4 regions of the Rhizobium sp. 62_C5_N11_2 genome follow, and region 3 is predicted to be linked to each of the others. Evidence: riboswitches for the same ligand, from Rfam matches in the RefSeq annotation. Region 3 holds a riboswitch; each other region holds the start of a gene.
What was found. Region 3 has a riboswitch for thiamine pyrophosphate ahead of thiC (phosphomethylpyrimidine synthase ThiC). Riboswitches for the same ligand answer to the same signal wherever they lie in the genome.
Positions count from the first base shown of each region.

Region 1: another riboswitch for thiamine pyrophosphate. It lies ahead of AB8B31_RS19965 (YkoF family thiamine/hydroxymethylpyrimidine-binding protein); the one in region 3 lies ahead of thiC (phosphomethylpyrimidine synthase ThiC).
Region 2: another riboswitch for thiamine pyrophosphate. It lies ahead of thiM (hydroxyethylthiazole kinase); the one in region 3 lies ahead of thiC (phosphomethylpyrimidine synthase ThiC).
Region 4: another riboswitch for thiamine pyrophosphate. It lies ahead of AB8B31_RS32110 (phosphomethylpyrimidine synthase ThiC); the one in region 3 lies ahead of thiC (phosphomethylpyrimidine synthase ThiC).

Region 1 is NZ_JBPWPW010000001.1:4,058,315-4,061,517, forward strand. Features, by position in the region: gene soxR (redox-sensitive transcriptional activator SoxR) at 49-513, opposite strand; gene AB8B31_RS19960 (NADPH-dependent FMN reductase) at 597-1,193, shown strand; TPP riboswitch at 1,438-1,551, shown strand; gene AB8B31_RS19965 (YkoF family thiamine/hydroxymethylpyrimidine-binding protein) at 1,542-2,150, shown strand; gene AB8B31_RS19970 (ABC transporter permease) at 2,163-2,969, shown strand; gene AB8B31_RS19975 (ABC transporter ATP-binding protein) at 2,966-3,203, shown strand, end outside.
Region 2 is NZ_JBPWPW010000003.1:342,597-345,799, forward strand. Features, by position in the region: gene thiD (bifunctional hydroxymethylpyrimidine kinase/phosphomethylpyrimidine kinase) at 1-304, opposite strand, end outside; gene thiE (thiamine phosphate synthase) at 301-936, opposite strand; gene thiM (hydroxyethylthiazole kinase) at 933-1,736, opposite strand; TPP riboswitch at 1,787-1,883, opposite strand; gene AB8B31_RS30715 (invasion associated locus B family protein) at 2,575-3,203, shown strand, end outside.
Region 3 is NZ_JBPWPW010000002.1:636,382-639,584, reverse strand. Features, by position in the region: gene thiC (phosphomethylpyrimidine synthase ThiC) at 1-1,400, opposite strand, end outside; TPP riboswitch at 1,500-1,632, opposite strand; gene AB8B31_RS26605 (CobW family GTP-binding protein) at 2,250-3,203, shown strand, end outside.
Region 4 is NZ_JBPWPW010000004.1:79,213-82,415, forward strand. Features, by position in the region: partial or broken gene AB8B31_RS32105 (DUF2726 domain-containing protein) at 83-418, opposite strand; TPP riboswitch at 1,061-1,191, shown strand; partial or broken gene AB8B31_RS32110 (phosphomethylpyrimidine synthase ThiC) at 1,443-1,655, shown strand; gene thiO (glycine oxidase ThiO) at 1,658-2,638, shown strand; gene thiS (sulfur carrier protein ThiS) at 2,635-2,832, shown strand; gene AB8B31_RS32125 (thiazole synthase) at 2,834-3,203, shown strand, end outside.

The sequences.
Region 1 (3,203 bases), on a different contig from region 3:
GACTTGGTCTCACCCCGGAAACTGCTCTTCCCAAGAAGTTCCAGCCTTTTAGTTTTCGGTCTCCAGAAGCCGCGCGCCTGGCCCCTCCCTGCCGAGCCGGTCGCAGGGATTGCGCAACGGACAGCTTTCGATCGACAGGCAGCCGCAGCCGATGCAACCTGTCAGACGGTCGCGCAGCAGGCTAAGCCGCCTGATTCGCGCGTCGAGATCATCCTTCCAGCGCGCCGACAGCGTCTGCCAGTCGGCGACGGTCGGCGTGCGTCCCTGCGGCAGGGACTCGAACGCCGCCTGGATTTCCGAAAGCGGAATGCCAACACGCTGCGCCACCTTGATGATGCCGAGCCGGCGCAGCACATCGCGGCCATAGCGCCGCTGGTTGCCGCGGGAGCGGATGCTCGAGATCAGCCCCTTGGTCTCGTAAAAATGCAGCGCCGAGACGGCCAGGCCGCTGCGCTCTGCCACTTCACCGACCGTCAGGAGCTTGCCGAGCGGCGCCGCAGGAATTGTATCCATCACCTCTTGACCTCAATATTAGTTGAGGTTTTATAACCTTGGCTCCTGCAATCGTAAAGTCCAATCGCAACAAGGAGCGACGCGTGAAAACACCCACCAGGCTGGCTGTCATCTATGGGAGCACGAGAGAGGGCCGCATCTGCGACCGGGTGGTCAAATGGCTGACGCAGGAGCTCGTCCGCTTCCCGCAATTTGATATCGACATCATCGACCCGCTGGATTTCGCGCTGCCGGCCAACCGTGACATGACGCACCCCGAAATCGACAGGCTCGCCGGACGGCTTGGCATGGCCGACGCCTTCATCATCGTCACGCCGGAATACAATCACAGCTTCACCGCCTCGTTGAAGTCGATCATCGATTTCTTCTTCGAGCCCTGGCAGGGCAAGCCGGTCGCCTTCGTTTCCTATGGCGGCATATCTGGCGGCCTGCGCGCCGTCGAACAACTGCGGCTCGTCTTTGCCGAACTCCACGCCGTGACGATCCGCGATTCGGTCAGCTTTGCCGCACCTTGGAACCGCTTCGACACAGACGGGCGGCTCGACAATCCCGCCGACGCAATGCGTTTGCTCGATCGGATGATGGCGAGGCTGGAATGGTGGACGCAGGCGCTCGTCACTGCCCGCAGCGATCGTCCCTATACCGACACAGAGCGCCGCGCGTCTTTTCGGACGCGCTAAGGACGCTCTATTACTTTGAATCTGCGCATAATCCTTTCCGAAAATCGATTCCGATTTTCGGGGTTATGCGCTAGCCGCCTGAGGCAGAGAGCTCCGGTTCCGTTCCCGGCAGGTACGGAACCATTGGGAACACCCGGACAGGACCTCCGTCCGGGTGTTTCCCGTCGCATCAGGTCCATCCCGACCGCGCAGACGGGTTCGCAATTTTGCTGTTGCGGGGAGGAAACCCCGGTGATAGTTTCCGCGCAAATAACAGGGGAGCTCCGTATCGCCGGGGCTGAGATGTGAGGTGCAAGCCTCTGGACCCTTCAAAGCTGATCTGGGTAATGCCAGCGGAGCGAGGTTCAGATGTTCTCAGGCGCACAGGTGTCACTCTATCCGATGTCCGGCAATTTCGTCGGCATCATTCTTGATGCCGTCAAGGCGCTCGACCCCTATCGCGACCGGCTGCGCATCGAGACCGATGACATCTCCACACTGCTGGTCGGCCCGCCTGACATTCTCTTCGCCGCCATGCACGATCTTTTCGTCGCCGCCGCAAAGACCGGCGAGCATTGCGTCCTGTCAGCCGCCGTTTCACGCGGCTGCCCCGGCGAGCCTGACGACGCCATCTGCGGCGTCAACCCCTCCCTCGGTCAGGCGGAGCCGCTTGCCGAGCGTATGACAGCCGCACTTGCCGCCGTTGAAACCACCACCGAGACCGGCCAGCCGACCGCTGCGCAATTCTCGCTCTACGTCATGGGAACCGGTACCCATATGGACGAGATTTATGGCTGCATCGACTTCCTGAAGCGCTCTGGCACCTTCGACCGTGCCAAGAATTTCTGCACCAGGCTTTCTGGCGATGCCGGTGCCGTCTTCGCAACCATTCGTGAGGCCTTCTATCGCTTCGGCGACCCCGAGGGACATGTTACCCTCGACATCACGGCGTCTGCCAATAGCCCGACGAAAGCCTGAAATCGAACGCTGATGACACTGCCACAACCATCGGCTTCGCGCCTTGCCGCGCTCCGCGCCGCTCTCTACCGGGGCATACCCGCCTTGCTGGCCGGCTGCGTCTTTTTGGCGGCATGGGAACTCTATGTCGATCTTTCCGGTATCAAAGCTTCCATCCTGCCGGCGCCTTCGCGCATCGTCATCCAGGGCTGGCTGAACCGCGAGGCGCTGATATCAAACACCTGGCCGACGCTCGGCGCGACACTCGGAGGTTTCGCGCTGTCGCTGGCCTTCGCCTTCGCCGCCTCGATCCTCATGGATTTCGTGCCCTTCATGCGCCGGGCATTGCTGCCGATCTTCATCGCCAGCCAGACCCTGCCGCTGGTGGCGATCGCGCCCCTCGTCGTCCTCTGGTTCGGCTTCGGCCTGTTGCCGAAGATCCTGCTGGTGGCGCTCGTCACCTTCTTCCCGCTGCTCGTCGCCTTGCTGCAGGGCTATGAATCGACTGACCGCGACATCGCCGAATTGCTGAATTCGATGAAGGCGAGCCGCTGGCGCATTTTCCGCCTGGCACGGCTTCCCTCCTCGCTGCCCTATTTCTTCGCCGGCCTGCGGATCTCGATCACCTATGCTGTCGTCGGCGCGATCTTTGCCGAATATGCCGGCGCCGCCCGCGGCCTCGGCATCTATATCCTCAACGCCAAGAACAATTTCCGTCCCGATCTCGTGCTCGCCGCCGTCGTCATCAGCGCCGTTCTGACACTCTGCCTCTTCGGAGCGACGCTATTGATCCAGCGCCTCGTCATGCCCTGGCAGCCAACCGCGGAGCGGCGCCGATGAGCGATACAATGGTTGAACTGCACAATATCTCGAAGTCCTTCGACGGCATGAAGGTGCTCGGCGATATTTCGCTCGCCGTCGCAGACGGCGAGTTCGTTTCGATCGTCGGCCCGTCCGGCTCCGGAAAATCGACGGTGCTGCGACTGCTGACCCAGGCACTGCGCCCCGATGCCGGCACCATGCTTTTTAAGGGCGTGCCGCTGGAACAGGCGCCGCATTCCTTCGCCTTCATGC
Region 2 (3,203 bases), on a different contig from region 3:
CGATCGGAATGTCGCGGTGGTCAGTCAGCGCACCGGCAACGGCGTCGGCGATGCCGGCATTGGCGATCATGCCGATCTTGACGGCATCGACGCGGACATCGGCAAAGACGGCATTGATCTGGTCGGCGACGAATTGCGGCGGCACCAGATGCACACCGCTGACACCTTGCGTGTTCTGCGCCGTCAACGCGGTCAGCACCGCCATGCCGTAGACGCCGCGGGCGGAAAAGGCCTTGAGATCGGCCTGGATGCCGGCGCCACCGGAGGGATCGGAGCCGGCGATCGAGAGAACGTTGCGGATCATGCACGGGCCTTTCGGATTTCTGCGGCGATGCGGCGCGTGGCAGCTTCAGGGTCTGGCGTGCCGCAGATGGCGGAAACGACGGCAAGCCCTTTCGCGCCCGCGGCGAAGACTTGGGCGACATGATCCGCCTTGAGCCCGCCGATCGCGACCGATGGCACCGGCGAGGCCTTCACCAGCTTGGCAAGACCGTCAAAACCGATCGGCTGCTTGTGGTCGGCCTTGGTCGGTGTCGCAAACACCGGTCCGACGCCGGTATAATCGACCAGACCAGGATCAACGGCGGCGGCGAGCGGCGCGGTCTCGACCGAGAGGCCAAGGATCATGTCGGGGCCGATCATCGTCCGCGCTTTGTGTGCATCCATGTCTTCCTGGCCGATATGCAGACCGTCGGCGCCGATGGCGATTGCCGCCTCGACATCGTCGTTGACGATGAGCAGGGCGCCGGTCCCCTCCAATGCCTGTTTCAAGGCGCGGCCGGTCTCGATCATCCCGATGGTGGCGGCATGTTTGTCACGCAGTTGCACCATGGTCGCGCCGCCGGCAACGGCAAGTCGCGCCGTTTCGACCATGCCGATCCCGGCGCACAGATCGGGGTCGAGGACGAGATAGAGCGAAAGGTCGAAAGCTTTCATGCCGCCGATATCCTCGCCCTGGCGTCAAGCGTTTCGGGGTCGAGCGCAGCTAACGCATCGAGGAAACGCCATGAGAATGAACCGGGGCCGGCCGCCCCAAGTGCGGCCTCTTCGCCGGCGATGGCGAAGGTTGCTAGTGTCGCAACCGTCGCGCCGAAGATGTCTTCGGGTGCCGTCGCGGCAAAGGCGCCGACGAGGCAGGTGAGCGAGCAACCGAGCGCGGTGACTTGCGGCATCAGCGCCGATCCGCCTTCGATGCGCACGGCCTTCTCGCCGTCGGTGACGAAATCCACCGCACCGGTGACGGCGACGACCGCCCGCTGACGCTCAGCCAGCCATCGCGCAGAACCTTCCGCCTGTTCGACCGGGTCGCGGCTGTCGACGCCCTGGCCGCGGCTCTCTCCGCCAGCCAGGGCGATGATTTCGGAGGCGTTGCCGCGGATGATGGTCGGACGCAGCGCCAGGAGGTCGGCGACCGCGTTGCGGCGGAAAGCCGTCGCATAATGCGCGACCGGATCGAGCACCCAGGGCTTGCCGGCTGATGTCGCGGCCTTCGCCGCCGCCTGCATGCCGTCGATCCATTGCGTCGACAGCGTGCCGATATTGATTGTCAGCGCGCTGGCGATCCCGGCGAATTCGCCGGCTTCCTCAGCGGCGTGCACCATGGCGGGCGAGGCGCCGGATGCAAGCAGAACATTTGCGGCAATGTTCATGGCGACGTAATTGGTGATGCACTGAACGAGCGGCGGCTTTTCCCGCATCGCCTTCAGCATCGCTCCTGGTGTGGTCCTGGTCTGCATATGGCCCCTTTCAGGCGGGGGCGGGCACGGGGCGGTTCGTGCGGGCTAAGCCGCGACCCCGAGCGACTCCCTCCGCCGGCATTATCCGGTTCAGGTTCGAAGGGTGCTTCTCAGCCCGTCTTTCGACGAACGCCCCTGTCTCTCATCGCGCTCTTTTTCGCAGAGAACGGGCCTGATGTCACCTCGAAAATGACAATCATGCGACCGATGCGGCGCGACGATGGCTATGGATGATTTATGGGTCTGGATTGCCCTTCATAAGGACGAGAGATCGCCGCCGATTCGTGTCTTGACCAGGTTTTCCCGAATGTCGTCTGCGGGTTCTGTTCCGGGCTGCCCTCGTCGTTGCCGTTTTGCCATGCGGCTGTCCTCTCCTTTTCGAGAAGAATAACAGTAGCAACCGTGGGTGCAATGAATTTCTAAAATACATCTCTGTATTTGTGAGGAGCATCGAGAAAAACGCAGATGCCGGAGCGGCTCTTTTCTTCGAAGGAACGAGGCTCATCTTTTCAAGACTTCGCAGCAGTGTGGATAGTGCGGAATTATTCACCCTATCCGTTCATCTGTCGAATTTTCAATGCAAACGGGCAGGTGGACAGCTTCGCGTAAGTTGCGCGTCGTCTCATGGTCCTCGCCAATCGGTTTTATTCGAGCGTTGAAATCTCTTGGCGAATTCGTTGAGGGCGAGTCTCAGCCAAGGCAAGACTTAATCTCCCAGAACGTGAAGTAAATATCTAACGGAAACTTTACCGTGCTGACACGCTTAGGTTGACTAAATGACGGATTGTAGCGATACGGCTTTACACGCGAATAAAATCTTCCTGAAGTTGTATTTTCAATGAGAAAATTTTTGAGAATCGGCATGAAGCGGACTCGTCCGACTATCGCCCCTGTTTTGATATTCATTGCTTGTGCCAACCCGGCTTCTTCGCAATCACCTGTTCCGGCCGATCAAGGACCGGAACAGGTGCAGGCGCCCGCTCAACCGGCGCCGACCATGAAATCCCAGAAATTCGACGACTGGTATTATCGCTGCACCGGTTCGGCAGGCGCTGAGGCCTGCGAAGTCGCCCAGGTCGCGCAAGTCACCAAAGACGGCAAACCCATCAATATCCTGACGTTGGCGATCGCAGCTTCGCCGGCCGGTTCCCAGGGCAAGGGCGAAAAGGGCAAGGGCGACAAGGGCAAGCCGCGGCTGATGCTGACCGCCCTTCTGCCGCTCAACGTCTTCCTGCCCTCCGGCCTGTCAATCAAAGCCGATGGTAAGCCGGTCGCCAAACTCGACTATCGCAATTGCAACCAGTCCGGATGCTGGGCGCAGCAGGCGCTGGATACGAAGACGGCCGCGGCGCTGAAGAAAGGCTCTAGTGCTGAAGGGCTGGTGCGGCTGATGAACGGCCAGGACGTCAATATCCGTTTCTCGCTGAAAGGGCTGAAGCCGGCCCTCGACGAACTCCAGCCCACTGC
Region 3 (3,203 bases):
GTACCGAACCAGCCGATCATCGCAGCCCCGATGCCGGACGTGATGTGGTCGTAGCCCGGCGCGATATCGGTGGTTAACGGTCCGAGCGTATAAAAGGGCGCCTCGCCGCAGACCGCAAGCTGCTTGTCCATGTTTTCCTTGATCTTGTGCATCGGCACATGGCCGGGACCTTCGATCATCACCTGGCAATCCTTCGCCCAGGCGATTTTCGTTAACTCGCCGAGCGTTTCCAGTTCCGCGAACTGCGCCGCATCATTGGCATCAGCGATCGATCCCGGGCGCAGGCCATCACCGAGCGAGAAGGAAACGTCGTAAGCGCGGCAGATGTCGCAGATCTCCTCGAAATGCTCGTAGAGAAAACTCTCCCTGTGGTGGTGCAGACACCACTTGGCCATGATCGAGCCGCCGCGGGAAACGATGCCGGTGACGCGATTGACGGTCAGCGGGATATAGGCGAGCCGCACGCCGGCATGGATGGTGAAATAGTCGACGCCCTGCTCGGCCTGTTCGATCAGCGTATCGCGATAGACCTCCCAGGTGAGGTCCTCGGCAATGCCGTTCACCTTTTCGAGTGCCTGGTAGAGTGGCACTGTACCGATCGGCACCGGCGAATTGCGGATGATCCATTCGCGGATATTGTGGATGTTTCGGCCTGTCGACAGGTCCATGACCGTATCGGCGCCCCAGCGGATGGCCCAGACCATCTTTTCGACTTCCTCCTCCATCGACGAGGTGACAGCCGAATTGCCGATATTGGCATTGATCTTTACCAGAAAATTGCGACCGATGATCATCGGCTCCAGTTCCGGGTGGTTGATATTGGCGGGAATGATTGCCCGACCGGCAGCGATTTCCTGGCGGACGAATTCGGGCGTGACATAGTCAGGGATATGGGCCCCAAAACTTTCGCCGTCGCGGATGAGAGCATCCTTGGCCGCCTCTCGGCCGAGGTTTTCGCGAATGGCGATGAATTCCATCTCCGGCGTTACGATGCCGGCCCGCGCATAGGCGAGCTGGGTAACGGCCCTCCCCGCCTTCGCCTTGAAAGGCTGGTTGCGAACGGGGAATTCCGGCGTCAGCCGGTCGCCGGAAACAAAGCCGTTATCCTCCGGCCTGACGATGCGGCCGGCATAGGATTCCACATCGCCGCGAGCAAGAACCCAGCTTTCGCGCATGCGTGGCAAGCCTGCATCGATGCGGATTGCAGCGCCTTCTGCTGTGTAGGGACCGGAAGAATCGTAGACAGTGACCGGCGGTTCGCCAGAGGTCGGATGCAATGCGATCTGACGCATCGGTACGCGGATATCCGGATGAATGGTGCCTGCTTTCAGGACTTTCGCGGAGGCGGGAAGCGGACCTGTGGTGACGACCGGAGTGAGTTTGGTGGCTGCAATATTCATGGTTCGAGGCTCCAAGTTTTGACGTTTGGAGACCCAGTTCCAGTGTTGGAATGATGAAAAAACGCCGTGGATTCCGAAGGACGGATACCCGCCCTCGCTGCCGCAGCGCCCGCACCGTCCCTACGCCAGTATGAACTGGATCAGGTTCAACGGGTCACTGCGCCTCGGGCGGCCAAAGCCGATCCGACCAGCAGTATCTCAGCCCCTTGGCGGGACCCCCCTGGTGAATAGGGCTAAGCTATTGTGAGAAATGCCGCTCCGTCAAGCCCTTAGGGCACCATTCAGAACCCATATCCCGACCGCTTGAGTTCTGTTCATCGCGCCGCTGGGCTGACTGGCTTCATGGAGTTTAGCGAATGTGGCATGCTCAGCGCCGGCCCAATTCCCCGCCAGAACCTCCAGGAACGCAAAGCAGTCGCCAACGGCTCGGTGCCCATCCGCTGTCACCCGACCACCCCTAGCGGCACCACTTTCGCCGGCGACAATAGAATGCCCTCGAAAAGCCAACTTGCGCATGGCGTCCCTCGCCAAAGCTGCGCAAACCAGACTGTTTTTCATGCCCATCCTGTCAATGATCGGGAAAGGGGCAATAAGATCAATAATTAGACGGTATGATCAGTTTTTAATCAAAAATCAAAAAGCTCATCATTTTGGCAGAATCTGCGGTTTATTTGGCCGAATATGAAACATCAGGTCTCTTGCCTCGTGACGGTATTGCAAGTGTAATTCTCCTCGTCTGATCGGCGCTTCCGGCGTAATCAGACCAGCAAACAGCAGCGGAGCCGCCTTTTCAGCCCGGTCATTTGGCCGAGACGGCGGAGGCGTGCTCGGACGGCAAGGGGATGAGGCATGGCAAAGCTTGCGACGACAATTCTGACCGGGTTTCTCGGGACCGGCAAGACCACGCTTCTCAATCACCTGCTCACCTCAATCGAAAACGAGAGCGTAGCGGTGATCGTCAACGAATATGGGGAGGTCGGCATCGATGGAAAGCTCGTGGTGCCGACGGCGGACGAGGTCATCGAGCTGAACAATGGCTGCATCTGCTGCACTGTCAGGGGCGATCTCATCGCCGCGATCGGCGAACTGCTGCGCTCCGGACGGCCAATCGACCGCATCATCATCGAGACTTCGGGTCTTGCCGATCCGGCGCCGGTTATCCAGTCCTTCCTGCTCGACGAAACGCTCGCCAGGCGGCTGCAGCTTGATGCGATCGTGACCGTCGTCGATGCCCGCCATATGAAGCAACAGCTCTCTCAGGACGAGGCGAGGGAGCAGATCAGCTTTGCCGACGTGCTGCTGCTCAACAAGATCGACCTGGAGAGCGCCGAGGACCTTGCCGCCACCGAGCAGCAATTGCGCGGGATCAATCCGCTTGCCCGGATCATCCGGACGAGGGATTGCAAGGTCGAGCTCTCCGCGGTGCTCGACGTCGGCGCCTTCGACCTCAAGAACATCCTGTCTATCGACCCCGATATTCTCAAGGACCATGAACACGAGCACGACCAGAGCATCGGTTGCGTGGCGATCCAGGACTTCGGCCCGCTCGATCCAGCGGCGCTGAACGTCTGGCTCAATCGCCTGGCTCAGGAGATCGGCACGGACCTCTTCCGCATGAAGGGCGTGCTGAATCTCCACGGCGAGCAGCGCCGCTATGTCTTTCACGGCGTGCACATGACGCTTGAAGGACGCCCCGGAAAGGCCTGGGGGCCATCGGAAAAGCGGCTCAACGAAATCGTCTTCATCGGCAGGAACCTCGACGACGCGATGCTTCGAGACGGCTTCATGAGCTGCCTCAGCCAG
Region 4 (3,203 bases), on a different contig from region 3:
GATGCAACGTTCCGCGTCATCGCTTGATCATTGATGTTCAGCCTCAGCTTGAAATTAGTGCTCACGTTACGAATGCGAAACCTACCCGGGCTCCCCTCTTGTTCAGCAATGGCTGGATGGTGAACTTCGAGCGCATCACGATACGGAGTTGATCCGCGGCGTCGACCGGCCGTAATGGCTCCGCAGCTGGTGTCTTAAGCCAGGGTCCGAGTACGGCACGCTCATTCCAGCGCGTTTCCTCCGAGCGCCATCTGTTTTTCTCCCGCCAAGCCTGTTTGCTCATCGTAGCTAGGAACTGCTCAACGGCCATGCCAATGATAACGCCCTCAAACAGCGCGGCGATTAGCAGTTCAGGAATTTCGAAGTCTGCAATGGCTATACCGCCCGAAGCGCCTACTGCGGCAGCCCCGATGATCAGCCGAGGTGCTGCTCACAGCACCAACCTTTGGCCATATTGCATGCCCCTCTCCGGATTTCCCGCCACGATAGTACAACGCGCGTACCATATCCAAAAAAATGAGGCCTCGACCGCATGAAGCTTCCCCCGAGAAACCGATATTGGCTCTAGAGGACAGTCGACATCCGCTTCCGCTCAGGACGTTCCTACGTCGTGGCACGGCGCGATTTCGAGGCCAGCGCTCCGGCTTGTTGCTATGGAGCTCACGTTTTGGACGAAGATCGCATAATGGATCGTCGGGGACGGCGTGATCGCGCTGCTTGTGGGGTCGATTCGGATCCAGCCGGTGGGATTCGGGTGGCGGAAGCGCTCGCGCACTGAGAGCCTGCGCAATCGACAAAGCTAAGCACCTTCGCGGGCCGAAGGAACCTGTCTTAAGGAACGGGCGGGCCCGGCATTTCTCGCCTCGGTGGAGGTGGCGAATATCCGCCAGTTAGGTTCCTATTGCGGCGCGCATATCGCGCTTGTGAAATGCAATTAGCGGAGGCACGGAGACTTCCGGTTTCAACGGCGATTTTAGACGGGAAGCCGTCATGCTTGACGAGCAAGAAAAATATGCATTAGGCCTTGCTTGACAGAAGGGCAGCTCCGGTCTTTCATGGCGGCATTCACCAGGGGGGCCCGGCAAGGGGCTGAGATACTGCTGAACAATAAGGTGTTGCTTGTTGTGGCGCAGTGACCCGTTGAACCTGATCCAGTTCATACTGGCGTAGGGACGGTGCAAGCGCTCCAAGGCTTCGGATTCACGCGTGGAATCCATGCCGGCGTCTTTTCATCATTCCGGCTGACTGGGTCTCCAACTTTCAATTTGGAGCCTCAAACTATGACATTGCCGCAAAAAACTTCACCCCAACCGTCACCACCGGCCCGCTGCCAGTGTCGCGGAAGATCCATACCGGGAGTTATCCACAGTCATGTCCGCGTGCCGATGCGCGGAATCAGCGTCCATCCGACCGCCGGCGAGCCGCCTTTCGTCGTCTATGATTCCTCCCATCCCGACACCGCCCGCAGCTACCGTGACGAGACCTTGCCGAAGGAAGCGCACAAGGTGGCGCATTTCTGCTCGATGCGCATATCGCACAACATCCGCGCCGAGGCGCAGAAGGAGGGGCTGGACGCGATGGCGGCGAAATACCGACAGGGCGGCGAACTTTACATGTCGGTCGTAGAGGCCGCTAAAATACCGATTGGAGGATGACCATGCGCGTTCTTGTCAAGGGGGCCGGCGTTGCCGGCCTCACCGTGGCCTGGCAGCTTTATCGCCAAGGCTTCCGCGTCACCCTTACGGAGCTGGCCGACAAGGTCGGGGGCGGCGCCTCCGGCCTTGCCGGCGGCATGCTCGCCCCGTGGTGCGAACGGGAAAGTGCGGAGGAACCGGTGCTGACGCTCGGTCGTAATGCCGCCGATTGGTGGGAGGCAGCATTGCCCGGCCACGTCAAACGCCGAGGAACGCTGGTGGTCGCGGGTGGGCGAGATACCGCCGAGCTGGACCGCTTTTCCCGCCGCACAAGCGGATGGGAATGGCTGGACGAGGCGGCGATCGCAGCTCTGGAGCCTGATCTCGCCGGCCGCTTCCGCAGGGCGTTGTTCTTCCGGCAGGAAGCGCACCTCGATCCACGGCAGGCGCTCTCGGGACTTGCGGCAGGACTGGAGAACGCCCGCGTGCTTCTCGTGTTCGGCGTCACGGGCAATGCGAACGTTGCCCATTATGACCGGGTGATCGACTGCACCGGTGCCGCCCAGATTGGCCAACTGCCCGAATTGCGTGGTGTTCGAGGCGAGATGCTCTGCGTCGAAACGCGCGAGGTCAGCCTTTCTCGCCCCGTCCGCCTGCTGCATCCGCGCCACCCGATCTATATCGTGCCGCGCGAAAAGAACTGCTTCATGGTCGGTGCGACGATGATCGAAAGTGACGATGCGGGGCCGATTACCGCGCGTTCGCTGATGGAGTTGCTGAATGCTGCCTATGCGATGCATCCCGCCTTCGGCGAGGCACGCGTCACGGAAACAGGCGCAGGCGTGCGGCCCGCTTATCCCGATAATCTACCGCGCGTGACGCAGGAGAAACACACCCTCCATGTCAACGGCCTCTATCGCCATGGCTTTTTGCTGGCGCCGGCCATGGCCGGAGAGGTGGCGCGGCTTCTTCTAACAGAACAAACGGAAAGGAGGGCGCCATGACCTTCATCATCAATGGCGAGGAACAACAGGTCGCGGCCGCGACGCTCGCAGATCTGCTTCTCGCTCTGGACTACGAAGGCGGGTGGCTCGCAACCGCGGTGAACGGCGAACTGGTACACCGCGAGGATCGCGTCGATTTCATGCTTGGCGAGCGCGACCGCATTGAAATTCTCTCACCGATGCAAGGAGGCTAAGATGCTGAAACTTTACAGCGTCGAGGTCCATTCCCGGCTGCTGCTTGGCACCGCCCGCTACCCGTCTCCGGCCGTGCTTGCGGAAGCAGTGAGACGATCGAAGACCGAAATTGTAACTGTTTCGCTTCGGCGCGAGGCCGTCGGCGGCAAGGCGGGCGGCGCCTTCTTTGAGCTGATCCGCGAGCTTGATGTGCGCGTGCTTCCCAACACGGCCGGATGCCACAGCGTGCAGGAGGCTGTGCTGACGGCGAAGATGGCGCGCGATGTTTTCCGCACCGACTGGATCAAGCTCGAAGTGATCGGCCATCACGATACGCTGCAGCCCGATGTTTTCGGCCTCGTCGAGGCGGCACGCATCCTGACCGGCGAGG